DNA from 4 places in the Geomicrobium sp. JSM 1781026 genome. Region 1 is predicted to be linked to each of the others. Evidence: riboswitches for the same ligand, from Rfam matches in the RefSeq annotation. Region 1 holds a riboswitch; each other region holds the start of a gene.
The links. Region 1 has a riboswitch for thiamine pyrophosphate ahead of tenA (thiaminase II). Riboswitches for the same ligand answer to the same signal wherever they lie in the genome.
Positions count from the first base shown of each region.

Region 2: linked by a shared signal. The riboswitch ahead of ACE1TF_RS14785 (thiamine phosphate synthase) and the one ahead of tenA (thiaminase II) in region 1 are both predicted to bind thiamine pyrophosphate.
Region 3: linked by a shared signal. The riboswitch ahead of thiD (bifunctional hydroxymethylpyrimidine kinase/phosphomethylpyrimidine kinase) and the one ahead of tenA (thiaminase II) in region 1 are both predicted to bind thiamine pyrophosphate.
Region 4: linked by a shared signal. The riboswitch ahead of thiT (energy-coupled thiamine transporter ThiT) and the one ahead of tenA (thiaminase II) in region 1 are both predicted to bind thiamine pyrophosphate.

Region 1 is NZ_JBHFQF010000003.1:356,901-360,442, forward strand. Features, by position in the region: gene ACE1TF_RS07110 (gamma-glutamyltransferase family protein) at 1-217, shown strand, start outside; gene ACE1TF_RS07115 (chromate transporter) at 302-871, shown strand; gene ACE1TF_RS07120 (chromate transporter) at 875-1,411, shown strand; TPP riboswitch at 1,551-1,652, shown strand; gene tenA (thiaminase II) at 1,755-2,426, shown strand; gene ACE1TF_RS07130 (DUF4349 domain-containing protein) at 2,658-3,542, opposite strand, start outside.
Region 2 is NZ_JBHFQF010000008.1:68,348-71,889, forward strand. Features, by position in the region: gene ACE1TF_RS14770 (histidine phosphatase family protein) at 94-591, shown strand; gene ACE1TF_RS14775 (GNAT family N-acetyltransferase) at 553-1,098, opposite strand; gene ACE1TF_RS14780 (hypothetical protein) at 1,136-1,363, opposite strand; TPP riboswitch at 1,447-1,548, shown strand; gene ACE1TF_RS14785 (thiamine phosphate synthase) at 1,638-2,264, shown strand; gene thiO (glycine oxidase ThiO) at 2,245-3,363, shown strand; gene thiS (sulfur carrier protein ThiS) at 3,332-3,535, shown strand; gene ACE1TF_RS14800 (thiazole synthase) at 3,539-3,542, shown strand, end outside.
Region 3 is NZ_JBHFQF010000008.1:197,841-201,382, reverse strand. Features, by position in the region: gene cls (cardiolipin synthase) at 1-1,337, opposite strand, end outside; TPP riboswitch at 1,427-1,528, shown strand; gene thiD (bifunctional hydroxymethylpyrimidine kinase/phosphomethylpyrimidine kinase) at 1,603-2,430, shown strand; gene ACE1TF_RS15460 (DNA glycosylase AlkZ-like family protein) at 2,497-3,542, shown strand, end outside; gene ACE1TF_RS15455 (MFS transporter) at 3,539-3,542, opposite strand, start outside.
Region 4 is NZ_JBHFQF010000009.1:144,834-148,375, forward strand. Features, by position in the region: gene ade (adenine deaminase) at 1-273, opposite strand, end outside; gene ACE1TF_RS16280 (GNAT family N-acetyltransferase) at 306-794, opposite strand; gene ACE1TF_RS16285 (HAD family hydrolase) at 770-1,435, opposite strand; TPP riboswitch at 1,504-1,603, shown strand; gene thiT (energy-coupled thiamine transporter ThiT) at 1,660-2,238, shown strand; gene ACE1TF_RS16295 (proline racemase family protein) at 2,295-3,302, opposite strand; gene ACE1TF_RS16300 (TRAP transporter large permease) at 3,366-3,542, opposite strand, start outside.

The DNA of each region.
Region 1 (3,542 bases):
CGCTCGCTGGAAGTGGACTGGTGGAAAAACCGTAGAAGTCGAAGCGAGCTTTCCTACAGAGATTGCAAGACAGCTAGAAAGAAAAGGACATATTATTAAACCGACACTTGAAGGGGGCAGTTTCGGACGTGGCCAGATCATTTGGCGCGACCCAGACACCGGCGTGCTCGTAGGCGGTACAGAACCCCGCGCAGATAGCCATATTGCCATATGGTAAGATAAGCTTCTGCTAGGCCATACTCAACAACGAAGGCAAGGGGACATCCCCTTGCTGTTCATCGTTAGAAAGGAAGCAATCCTCATGAATTTACAAATCCAATGGAAGATCTTCATCGCAATGGCACGGGCAAATGTCCTCGGATATGGTGGGGGACCCGCGACGATCCCACTCGTACATAAAGAAATCGTCGAAAAATATCGCTGGATGAACGATGAAGAATTTACAGAGGTGGTCGCGCTCGGAAACACACTACCAGGCCCAATCATTACTAAACTTTGTGGGTATGTCGGCTATAGAGTAGGCGGGATTGTCGGTATGATAAACGCCGTGTTAGCCACAGTCATGCCGACTGCCATCATTATGCTCATCCTTGTTGGTACACTGACAACATTTAGGGAAACACCGATCGTTCAAGGCATGACGAATGCAATTATGCCAATTGTAGGCGTGCTCTTGCTATCCCTAACATACAACTTTTTAAAACAATCCACACAGAAAGCCGGATTCTTCCTGACCATAGTTTTGACGGTCATCAGTCTATTATTATTTGAATGGCTAAATTTGCATCCCGCAATTCTTATCGTTTCATTGATTGCGATTGCCTTCGCACAGAAACCGAAACCACAACCTGCTAGAAAAGAGGAGGCGTAATCAATGCTCACGGACTTATGGAACTTATTTCTTGCCTTTTTCATACCGGGCATCGTTGGTTACGGTGGCGGTCCAGCATCCATTCCACTCATTGAACATGAAGTTGTACATCGTTACGGTTGGATGAGTACTCAAGAGTTTGGCGAAGTTCTCGCGCTCGGAAACGCCATTCCAGGACCGATTGCCACAAAAATGGCCGCTTTTGTCGGTTGGGAAGTCGCTGGTGTTCCCGGCGTTCTCGTTACCCTGCTCGCAACGGTCGGTCCGTCGCTTGCGCTCATGATGCTTTTAATGAGTATCCTACTGAAATTTAAAGACCACCCCCGAGTGAAAAACATGACGAACTATATCCGTGCACCGATTGCGGTTCTCCTCGGCGTACTTACGTATCAGTTTTTCTTCATGTCTTGGGAAGGGAATGGGATGTGGCAAACGGTGCTCTTGGTCGGCGCTGCACTATTACTCCTAGAGAAATTTAAGGTTCACCCTGCGATCGTCATCGTAAGTTCGCTTCTGTATGGTGCGATTTTCTTATCATAAATAAAAATGGGTAATATGAACTATAATAAAGGTTGGTTTAATTGGTATTTTATGGTAAATAATCCCTCCTCAATTCGTTTTGATTTTCAGACTATTGTATGGTTTAATAGAAAGTGAGTAAGCCATTCTTGAATATATTTTTATTCACTAGGGGAGCCGGCACCGGCTGAGAGAAGCAATGTTTCGACCCTTTGAACCTGATCTGGATTATACCAGCGTAGGGAAGTGGAGCTTGTTTTAACCATGCTCTGTTTTCTATGCAGAGCTTTTTTTATTGCTCTCATAGAGAACCGAACGCCGGTGCCCTCACTGTGAATCAAAACACTTATGGAGGGATTTTGTAATGTCATTTACTGAAGAATTACGTAAAGAATGTGCCCCTGTTTTTGAAGCGATCTTTGAGCATCCGTTCGTGCAAGGCATTGGAAACGGCAACCTTCAACCCGGTCAACTGACCCATTATGTAAAACAAGACTTTGAATATTTGAATACGTTTATGCAAATTTACGGACTGGCGATCAGCCGCTCAGAACGAAGAGAAGATATGCAATTATTAAATGAACAAATTTCTTTCGTACTCAATGATGAAGTCCATCCGCACAACAATTTCTGTCAAGTTGCTGGTGTAAACTACGAAGACTTGCAGTATGAGCCTCTCGCACCAACCGCTCATCACTATACTCGGCACATGTTGGATGTGGCTCACCGAGGGTCGTTTGGCGAAATGATTGCCGTCCTCCTTCCTTGTCCTTGGACGTATTACGAAATTGCGGTTCACTTGGACAAGACGAAACAGCCGGGTAAAAACCATCCTTTTTATGATTGGATCTCTTTTTATAAAGAAATGGGTGACAGCGTTACGATGGCCTTTCGTAATCGTCTTGATGAATACGCCAAGACCGCTACCGATGAAGAAAAAACAAGGATGCGTGATGCCTTTCTAAAGAGCTGTCAATTGGAATGGCAGTTCTGGCAAATGGCGTTTACCGAAGAAAAGTGGCCCGTACAAATATAATTGAGGAAAGCCAGAATGGGTAATGTACCCATTCTGGCTTTTTGCGAGCACTCAAATCCGACCGACTCATTCTACTCCGATTACGCAAGGGGGGAAGGGACGCTTCTACGCGAGATTCTTGCGTTTTTGCGGCCGTTTCGGTGATGTGCACGTTTTCGACGCCGGTGTGCACATTTTCGACACCGATGTGCACGCTTTCGACAATGCGCCCCGCCGCAAATGAACCGCCCTTTACTTTGCCCCGTTCGTCTTATTATTTTTTCTCCAGTAAATAAAAATAGCAAGCCCTAATAGAAGTAAGGGGATGAGCACTGGAGACAGACCAATGACGAATACCACCACGCCTGAGACGATTGCCATGAGCACGTTAATCGTGTCGGTAAACATATTCGACGCTTGCCCCCAGGTGTTTAAAGAGGTTTGATCGGTCAACATTGACCCTGCGGTCTCGCGCACGTTAATATTCACCAATGCGTACGTCACTTGATGGTCTAAATAATTCATGCGACCTTGAATTGTTTCAATTTGCTCTTGCGTGTCCGCCAGATCATCCGAGATAGAAAGCAAGTCTTCTGTCGTATCTGCATCTTCCATAAACACGAGCAGCCGTTCTTCAACAGCTTCGTGCGACCGAAGTCTTGACTCTAGATCGACGTACTCTTCTGTCACGTCTTCACCTGTCGTCATTCGGTCGACGACTTGTAAACTAAGGGACTCTATCTGATCCAAAAAGGGTGTAAAGTTCTCTTCAGGCACGCGCACAGCAAACGTCCCGCTCATTTCACCGTCTCCTGCATCTTGGACAGACGACTCCACAACAAAGCCATTCATTTCTTCAATGGATTGCTGAATCTGGTCTTGAGCTTCTTGAAACCTTTCAACATCAATTGTGAGGTGACCATTATATACGATCATTCGCTCTGCCGTATCAATCGCTTCCACTTCCGCTTCATTTGCAGCCGAGTCGTCTAACGTTTCCCCCTCGTCCAACTCCACCTCCGACTCAGCATGATCTTGAGCAACATCTGCCCCGCTATCATTTCCTTCTTGAGAAAGATCTGCCGCTTCGTCATTTTGGTTATCACTACACGCAACAACAAAGGCGAAAAATAGAAA
Region 2 (3,542 bases), on a different contig from region 1:
TAGATGCTAGACCCGTAAACGATATGCAAAACATTTCGAAACTTCGCTTCGGATCAATTCGTAGTAAGGACAAACACTCAAGGAGGCCATTTCATGATTTATCTCGTTCGACATTGTCGTGCAACCGGGCAAGAGCCCGATGCACCGCTCACCAAAGAAGGTGAACAACAGGCGAAGAATCTTGCTGCATTCTTTCATAAAAAAGAAGTGTCTCGCATTGTAAGTAGCCCTTACGCGCGGGCGACGGCGACGATTGCACCGTTTAGTGCTGCGAGCGGCGTTCCGGTTCAAATCGATGAGCGACTCAAAGAGCGGGTACTGAGCAAAGAACCGATGGACAACTGGCTCACCCCGTTGGAGCAGAGTTTTCTAGATCCCGACTACGCGTGCGTTGGTGGTGAATCGGCTAGAGACGCGCTCACGAGAGGACGGGCTGTGCTGGACAGCCTTCCAAAGCACACGGTTGTTGTGAGCCACGGCAATCTGTTGGCCCTTCTATTAGGGTTCGGTTTTGAAGAGTGGAAGCAAATGAAAAACCCAGATGTGTTTGTGTTAGATGCGGGTCGTGTCGAGCGAGTAATCCCGTTTTAATAGACTCATCTGCACAATATCAAAATACTCTCCATTTCGATAGACGGCTTCGCGCTTTATGCCTTCTCGTGTGAAGCCGAGCTTTTCATATAGTTGTAATGCGGCAGTATTAAATTCAAACACTTGCAAATTCAAACGATGCAGGTTCATTTCCAAAAAGCTATACGCTAGGAGGAGACCGAATGCTTCACGTCCATACCCTTTGCCCCAGTAGTCTTTGTCACCAATATCAATGATGCATTCTGCGTTACGGTTTTTCATATCAATTCCGATCAGTGATGTGACACCGATCGCCTCATTACTCTCGCGATCAACAATGATATAACTCTTTGAGTGGGGCGAACCTAGCATGACTTTTTCAACAAACTTTTCGGTTTCCTCAAGCGTATACACATCTAAATAAGGATTCGTCGTTTTCATTACATCCAGATCGTTGCGCCAGCGGTGATACTGTTTGGCGTCGTCGATTGTCATCTTCCGCAGTCTCACTCGTTCAGACTTTAACATGCGACCCGCTCCTTTTCTGTCACTAAGTGTAGGTACATTATTTCTTTGGCATCTGATAAGTGAGCCGATTTGGCGTTTCACTGCTCAGGCGCTCAAATATATGACTCACCACTTCTTGTGCTCGCTCCGTTGTTTCGTACTTCCCGAGCATACTGCTCCATTCTGAAAACGAACCTTTACCGAGTACGCCTTCTACATATTTTCCTTTGGTAGTGATTTGTTGTACATGAAGAATGGATTTCTTATTTTGAGACTGGATCCACATGTCTTTTCTCCTCTCTCTCTACGTGACGTTTGACGAACAATTGTCTTCATTGATAAGATAACATAAAGATACTTGATTTATAAAAAAGCTACTAGGGGTGCCCGCATACGGGCTGAGATGAGGAAACTCAAACTCTTGAACCTGAACTGGTTGATACCAGCGGAGGAAAGTAGAATGTGTGACCATGCATGGGTACCTACTATGTGACATTCGTCGATCTTTTCTCCAAAGAGGTCGGCTTTTTTGTGTATACAAAAGTAGGAGCGTGAGACCGATGTCTTGGCACTTAGTAACTGACGCACAACTTCCATTTCATATGCAAATACGCATTCTTAAACAATGCGTTCCTCATATTACGACGATTCACGTGAGGGACAAACAAGCCTCATTGCAACGTTTGAAACAACAGATTGACCATATGCTTCGCTTAGGGCTTAGAACAGACCAAATGATCTTGAACACACATGCCGAAGCTGCTGCAGCTTGGGGGCTAAAAGGGGTGCACTTGCCCGCAAACAGCGGCTATCGCATTCAGGAGCTTAAAGCGAAACATCCAGATTTGATGATTGGTGTGTCTGTCCACTCTAAAGACGAAGCACTCACGCAGGCTGAAGAAGGGGCAGACTACCTCTACTTCGGTCACGTCTTCGAAACGAACAGCAAATCGGGAATCACCCCACGAGGGTTGGCACAGCTAGAAGATATCACACAACACATGAGCGTACCTGTCTATGCGATTGGTGGGATTACACCTGAAAACTTACGAGACGTACAAAAAGCTGGAGCCTCTGGTGTTGCCATCATGTCCGGAGTATGGTCATCCGAAAACCCTCGAGTGGCTTCCCAAACTTATGAACAGTACGGGAAGGATCGTGCGACCCATGAAGCATCCAACGTATGACCTGCTTATTGTCGGTGCAGGCATCATTGGCTTATCCACCGCTTATTATGCAGCCAATCACGGGCTGAAAACGGCGATCATCGACCGAGCTCAGCCGGGTTCTGGCACAACAGCTGCCGCAGCCGGAATGCTCGGAGTGCAAGCAGAGTTAGAAGGGCCGTCCGAACTTTATCCGCTAGCCAAACAGAGCCGCGAACTATACGCGCACCTGAAAGATGAATTGGCTGAACTTACCGGTACAGACATTGGTTGGACACGCTCAGGCGCACTCAAACTTGCCTTTGATCAAACCGAAATGAGTCACCTAAAGAACATCCAATCGTGGCAAAAGCGCGAAGGGGAACACGTTGAGTATGTGGACCAAGAAACATTGCAACGCATCGCACCCGCTGTTTCGCCTGAAGCGATCGGCGGATTGCACTTCCCGAACGAGGCGCATATCCAACCCGTTCAAACCGCGCGGGCGCTCACACAAGCCATCGTCTCGAAAGGCGTCGACCTGTACTTGGACACAACTGTAATCAAACCACTCATTAATGGTGTAGAGACGACATCAGGCACCTTGCACGCCGACCAGCTCGTCATCGCCACAGGCGTAGACACCTTGCCAGAACTGGATGCTCTTTGGGACGTGCATCCGATAAAAGGGGAAATTGTGAAGGTAATGACCGATCGAGCAGCCGTGCAACAGACGCTCTTCTATAAAGGAATGTACGTTGTTCCAAAGCCAGATGGGGAGCTAATTCTCGGGGCGACGTCCGAAGCCTCGCGCAACCGAGACGTCACGGTGCACGGCGTTCAACAATTGCTCAGTCAAATCACAACGCTCATCCCTTCTCTAAAGCATGCGAAAATTACGAACATGTGGGCAGGACTTAGGCCACAATCGACAACAGGCCTTCCTTTCATCGGTCCACACCCCGCTCAACAAAACTGTTGGCTTGCTGGCGGACACGGGCGCAACGGCATTCTACTCGCACCGATCACCGGCAAGCAAATCGTACAACAAATCATGCAAGATTCTGTTGCGTTGCCAACATTTCAACCGAAATATGGAGGGATCCCACATGGAAGTCACCATCAACCAACAAAAGCGTGAACTGCCAAACCACGTGACCACTATTGAGCAGTTGCGTGAACATTTCGGACTGCAAAACACGGTCGTCATGATCGAGCATAACGGCGCGGCACTATCTGTCGACGAGCAAAACGATACGCATATTACTGCAGGTGACCAGATTGAGATGGTTCGCTTTGTAGGAGGAGGATAAACGATGT
Region 3 (3,542 bases), on a different contig from region 1:
AAGATGGCGGCCAGCTTCTCACCTAATGCTGCGTGATACATGAAAGCATTCACTTCGAAATTCAATCGGAAGCTGCGCACATCGATGTTTGCGGTTCCGATGGAGCCGACACTTCGGTCAACGACAATCATCTTGGCATGAATAAACCCAGCATCGTAGATGAAAAAGCGGACGCCAGTTTTTAATAGTTCACCCATGTAAGAGTACGTTGCCCAATAGACGAAGATATGGTCCGGCTTATTTGGGATCATAATGCGAACGTCTTTACCAGCAAGAGCCGCAATTCGAAGCGCATCAAGCAGGCTTGAATCAGGGATTAAGTAAGGCGTCTGAATATAAACCGATTCTCGTGCAGAAGTGATGAGCTTAATGTAACCATTTTTAATTTCCTCAGCTTCTGTATCTGGACCACTAGAAACGATTTGTGCGGCAATGTCACCCCTTGATTTGACGGGAGGAAAATAAAGATCATCATAATGAATTTCATGAGCCTTTGATGCTTGGTTCCAGTCAAGAATGAACCGGGTCTGCAAGGCTTTAACTGAGGAGCCTCGGATCCGAAGATGACTGTCACGCCAATACCCGAATTTTTTCGTGCGGCCTAGGTATTCGTCACCAACGTTAAATCCCCCGACGTAACCGATACTCCCGTCAATGACGACGATTTTTCGGTGATTTCTATAATTTAGTCGGGAATTCATATAGGGAATACGCGAAGGAAAGAATACCCCAACTTCGCCACCTGCGTCGATCAGTTCACGAAAATGTTTTCGTGCTAATTTTCTTGAACCCATATCGTCGTACAGAATGCGCACACGCACGCCAGCTTGAGCCTTTTCGGTGAGCAAATGAATGATCCGCTTCCCGATTAAGTCATTTCGGAAGATGTAATACTGCATGTGCACATGATTTTTGGCGGTCGCAATGTCTGCTAGAAGCTCAGAGAACTTGTCAACGCCATCAGTAAACACGTCAATATCATTGTTTTGTGTAAGCAATGCTCCGTCACTGCGCAAGAGCATCGTAATTAAGTTGCTGTTGTTTTGTTCGGTTTCATTACGAAAGGCAAACGTGTTGTCCTCAAGTGTGCGAAGCTGTGCATCGATACTGTCTTTAAGGCCAATCTTCTCAATGCCATCCCAATTGAAAAGCCGTTTTCGGCTCAAGTTTTGGCCGAGTATAAGATATAAAACAAATCCGATAAAGGGAAGAAACATTAAGATTAATAACCAGGCCCATGTTGCATGGATGTCTTTGCGCTCCATAAATACAATGATTGCTGCAAGAATCATATTCAAAAAAACGAGTAAACTAAGAATAATCGGCAGTATATCCATTAACAACCTCCTTATGAGCCAATGTTCATCCATATCGTACCATGTAATGATTGCCACATCCTAAAAGATGTATGCTAAAATGGATGAAAATATACCACTAGGGGTGCGCGAGTAAGCGCTGAGAGATGTTTAAACGGAAACCCTTTGAACCTGATCCGAAAAACGGCGGAGGAAAGTGGCTGACGATTGTGTAGTATGTGTCAAGCCTCCTGTGCGTTCAGGGGCTTTTTCTTTTTTGCGCATCTATAGTATTGGAGGATAACGAATGATTTCAAAAGCATTAACGATTGCAGGAACAGACCCAACAGGTGGAGCGGGGATTCAAGCGGACTTGAAAACCTTTCAGGAGCTAGGTGTATTTGGCATGAGCGTCATTACGTCCGTTGTGAGCCAAAATACGACCGGTGTGTTTTCATTTGTCGATATGGATCTTGATTTCGTCGAAAGCCAAATTGATGTCGTGTTTGACGATATTCGCCCTGACGCTGTGAAAACAGGAATGCTATCAAACCCAGAGGTGATTGCGCTTGTCGCAAAGAAGCTCCAAGAATATGATGTAAATCATTTCGTGCTCGATCCCGTCATGGTTGCCTCAAGTGGCCATGAGCTTATTTCTCAAGACGCCAGAAAGGCGGTTAGAGAACAGCTATTGCCTCTTGCAACAGTTGTGACTCCGAACTTGCCAGAAGCTGAAGCGTTAACAGGACTTACAATTACAACCGTAGAAGACATGAAGCGAGCAGGGAAAATGCTCGTTGAAGAATACGGCTGTCGCGCTGCTCTCATTAAAGGAGGGCACTATAAAGGAGAAGCCGATGACTATTTGTATGATGGGCACGCATTCAAAAAATATACGGCGAAACGGTTTGATACGGTGCATACACACGGAAGTGGCTGTACGTATGCAGCTGCAATTGCAGCTGGCCTTGCTGAAGGGTTAGACATGGAAGAGAGTATCACTCGTGGGAAAACCTTTATTACGAGTGCCATTTCCAATCCGTTGGAGCTCGGACAAGGTCAAGGGCCGACCAATCATTGGGGGCATCGCTGGGAAGAAATGAGGAAGCGTGATGGCAGACATTGGAGTAAGTAGCACGCAGCAAGGCGTTTTTTAGTTCAGTCGCTTCTCCCGAAACCACTCGGAAGCGTTGATGACGTATTGGATCAACTCGAAGCGGTACAATTGGATCCTGTCAGTGTCGTTGAAAAGAACCATCACCTTGTGTTAATGAATCGAATAAAAGAATACAGTGTGACGAATTATACAGATGCTTTAGGTGAAAAGCGTGCGTTTGAATACTTCGCAAATGCAGCGTGCCTGTTACCGATGAAAGATTACCCGTTGTTAAAAGGAAAGCGGGTGCGTTTACAAGAACAATGGCGGGGAGAGCGGGGAAACTACCGCGAATCGATTGCAGATATTTTGGATCGACTCCAGCAGGAAGGACCTCTTCCCGCAACGGCATTTTTGGCGGAGCGAAAAGTCGTCGGCGGTTGGGACCATCCAACACGTGCGTCAACGAAAGAAACGACCCATGCGTTACGCATTTTATTTGAATGTGGTGACATTCAAGTGAGTGGCCGGGAAAAGTCAATTCGGCATTATGCCCGAACAGATCAGTGGATTCCCGAAGCGATTCAAAAAGAAGCAGACATGATTAGCATCGAAGAAGCAGACGCCTTGCTTATGGACAAATATTTGCGGGCGTACCGGTTGTTTGACGCGAGAGATCCGCGACTAGGTTGGCAAAAGTTAAATGCGCAGGCGCGTAAAGAAACGTTAGCCGAACGCAAAAGAAAGCGTGAGCTCTTTGAAGTGCAGATCGAGGGGGTAGACCGCCCGTATTATGTGCTGGAAGCAGACGCTGAGCAACTTGTCGCTTGTGAACACGCGGACGTTCATGAACACGTACGCTTCCTATCCCCATTGGACAACTTGTTGTGGCGAAGGGAACGGGTGGAGGAGTTGTTTGACTTTTTCTACCGATGGGAAATCTATGTTCCGAAAACGAAAAGAATGTACGGTCCCTATACGATGCCGGTTCTCGTCGGAGACACGCTCATTGGCAAGGTTGATCCTTATTTTGACCGGGCAAACGGTCGACTTTATATGACGACGTATGAAGGTGTGGGCGAAAACGACATGGTCGTTTCCGCCCTTGAGAAATTCGCCCAATCGCTCGGTGCGCGGGAATTGACGATTAC
Region 4 (3,542 bases), on a different contig from region 1:
TTCAATGTGGCAATGCCCATCAATAAAGCCTGGGGATAAGTATTTTCCTTTTGCATCAATCACTTCTGTATCGTCACCAACTGTGTGATCAGCGTTCTCCCCAACATATGCAACCCTAGACTCACATACCGCCACATCTGTATTTTCTAAGATTTCACCAGATACTACGTTGATGAGTTTGGCGTTTTTAATGACAAGTGTTGCTTTTCTTTCTCCTCGTGCCGTTTCATTCAATGGCACAAGGCTTTCGAACTGAGGCTTTCGTTCGTACACTTCGCTTCCTCCTTACGTTGGTTCGGGAGGGGTCAAACGTTAAATGTCATGACCCACTCGCGAAGAACCTTTCCATGAATTGTAAACGAACTGAGCAAATAATGCACGGGGTGATTGTTGCGATAAAATGCCATCGACGGGTTATCGACGAGCGCCTCAACCGCATACGTATGCCAACCTTGTCGTTGAAACTCCGTTTTAGCCGCCTCTAGTAGTTGGGCGCCGATGCCTCTTCGTTGATAAGATTCTAATAAGTATAAGGCGTACACTTGTCCATCCGCCGCATAACGCTCAGAACGTCCATAATGGACAAAGCCTACGATCTTCCCCTCTTCATTCGTGGCTACCTTCGTATTGTTCACCTCTGTAATGATCTTTACCCAACGTTCTGTTCTCGTTGTTTCATCCAACTCATCAAGATAAGTTTGTGGAACAATACCCCAGTAGGTTGTTTTCCAACTTTGCACGTGCACGTGAGCAATGCCTTGGGCATCTTCTACTTTTGCTTTGCGGATGACCATGTTTCACCCTCCAACTGTTGTAATTTAGGTATGAATTGACGCCAAGATGAAAACTGGAAATGTGCGTCACTATCCACTTGTTCGTTCGTTTTCCAAGCCGCTTTCAAGCCCTTGTTACGACTTCCGATAATATCAGTGTCGTACTGGTCCCCAACATACAAGGCTTGTTCAGGCTGTACGTTCAACTGCTCTATACCTAATGCGAAAATTCGGGCATCCGGCTTTCTTAAGCCAACCTCATCTGAAATGATCACTGATTCAAAATATTCATTAATACTTAAAGAATTGAATACCGCTCGTTGAAAGCCTTTCTTTCCGTTTGAGATGATTCCGAGTTTATAATCCTTTGCCTTTAATTGTTCCAGTGTGTGCTCAACGTCAGGATACAGCTGTGCGAACCTCGGAAACAGAGTAACATAATCGGCTAGTAGTTGTTGAGGGTCTAATGGCAACTGATATTCTTTGACTAACTGCTCATATACCTCATCCTTCCAGCGCATCCCCTCATTGTCCAATTCGACAAACCTATTCAGATCGACATTCATTGAGAAACGCTCGCATTGATCTCGAAAAAAAGTTACCAATGATTTCGGTCGATTATGTAATGTGCCATCTAAGTCAAACAAAATTGCTTTATGCATACGTGACCTCCCCAAAAACAGCTTGGCTTTCATTGTACTATAAGATATACTATATTCGTCTGAATATTATCAACCACTAGGGGTGTCGCAAGACTGAGAGGGACTCGTTCCCGACTCTTAGAACCTGATCTGGGTAACACCAGCGTAGGGAAGTGGGAGAGCACATTACGACGTTTAATGTGCGGACCTGCATCCCCCTGTGGAAACAAAAAGGGGATTTTTTTATGCAAACAAGAACGTTAATCATGGTGGAAACAGCGCTCATGGTCGCACTCGCGCTCATCTTAGACCGCATTGAGTTTGCGGGTCCGTGGGTCATGGGAGGCTCGATCTCCCTTGTTATGTTGCCGATCTTTGTCATGGCATTTCGGCGCGGCTTAAAAGTTGGTCTGATGACAGGGCTACTCGTTGGTGTCATTAAGTTAATCTTAGGAAGCTCGATGATTCACCCCATCCAATTTCTATTAGACTATCCAGTTGCCTTTACCGTATTAGGACTGGCGGGTGCATTTGCTTTCAGGAACAAAAAAGGAGAACTAAACATCCGATGGGCACTGTTCGGCCTTTTCTTTGCATCATTTTTCCGTCTCGTCGCCCACATCATCTCCGGTGGGGTTTGGTTTGGCGAATATGCGCCAGAGGGATGGAACGTCTGGCTCTACTCAGCTATTTATAATACTTCATACCTTGTGCCAGAAACACTCATTACATTTGGTGTGATTCTTCTTATTGCAAAAACTCAACCGGCATTTTTCAAACTTAAAAACCGACCCGCTCGATTAAAGTCTTCGGTCGTTTCTTAAAAAAGAAAAAAGGGGGGATGAGCGCATGCTCATCCCCCCTTTTTTCATATGCACAATTAGTTCACGATAAAACCGCCACGGAACGGATCATTCGGATCCATTAATATATTCTGGAAACCATTGATAAACGCTGTTCCTTCTACTTCCGTTCGAACCGCATCCATTTCACCTAACTTGACGCTCTCAAGCGCTCGTCCAGTAAACGTACCTCCGACAAACCCTTCACTTACAATTTCCTCGCCAATTTTCATCTCGCCTCGTCCTACCATGCGAGCAACCATTGCTGTCGTACCTGTCCCACCTGGTGAACGATCCGCTTGTCGATCACTAAAAACATGAACATTTTTATACGTAGCTTCCTCAAGTGTCGGTTCGCCAAAGAAGGTAACAATATCAATGTAATTGATATATTCTTTTGTTGGGTGTTGTACACTTACTTTTTGATTTACCGCTTCTTTAATTCTTCTAGCGTATTCTTTCAACTGCATACCGTTGGATACATGAATTTTCGTATCTAGCTGTGCGATGTCCACCCAGGCAAAGTAGTTGCCACCATAACTAATATCTGTTTTGATCGTACCTAAGCCTTCGACCTCTACTTCAAGATCTTGATGTTCTAGAAAGCCAGGGACGTTTTCAAAACGAACACTTTCTGCACGGTTATTTTTCATTTTTACTTTTGGATACACAAGTCCAGCCGGTGTTTCCAATACGAGAGATGTTTCTTCTCCTGTTACTTCAACCATTCCAAGTTCAACAATCGCCGTTGAAACACCTATCGTTGCGTGACCACACATATTTAAAAAGCCAGTGTTGTCCATATAAATGACACCGAAGTCAACATCTTCCCTAGTGGGTGGTAACAAGACTGCCCCAAACATGTCTCGATGGCCTCTAGGTTCCTGAATAATTGCATTTCTTAACCACTCAAAGTTAGCCGCCATGTAGTCTCGTTGTTCAGCAACCGTTTCCCCTTTTAACTTTAATAAACCACCATTAATGATTCGAGTTGGCTCCCCAAACGTATGTGTTTCAATTGTTTGCACCATTCTGTTAAAAATCATTCGATCGTCTCCTTTAGATAAAATAGTATGTGTGTGCCAACTTGACGAAGCCCCATCAGCACATTAATCAATGAGTAAATTCGGAATATAGAGCATCAATTCCGGAAAATAAATCATGAAAAATAACACAATTAATAACACAAGAATGTACCAGACGTTATATTTACTCGTCTCCCACATCGTCGCCTTCGCTAAAGCAGTCGTAATATACAAACCACTTGCAACAGGAGGCGTTTGTTG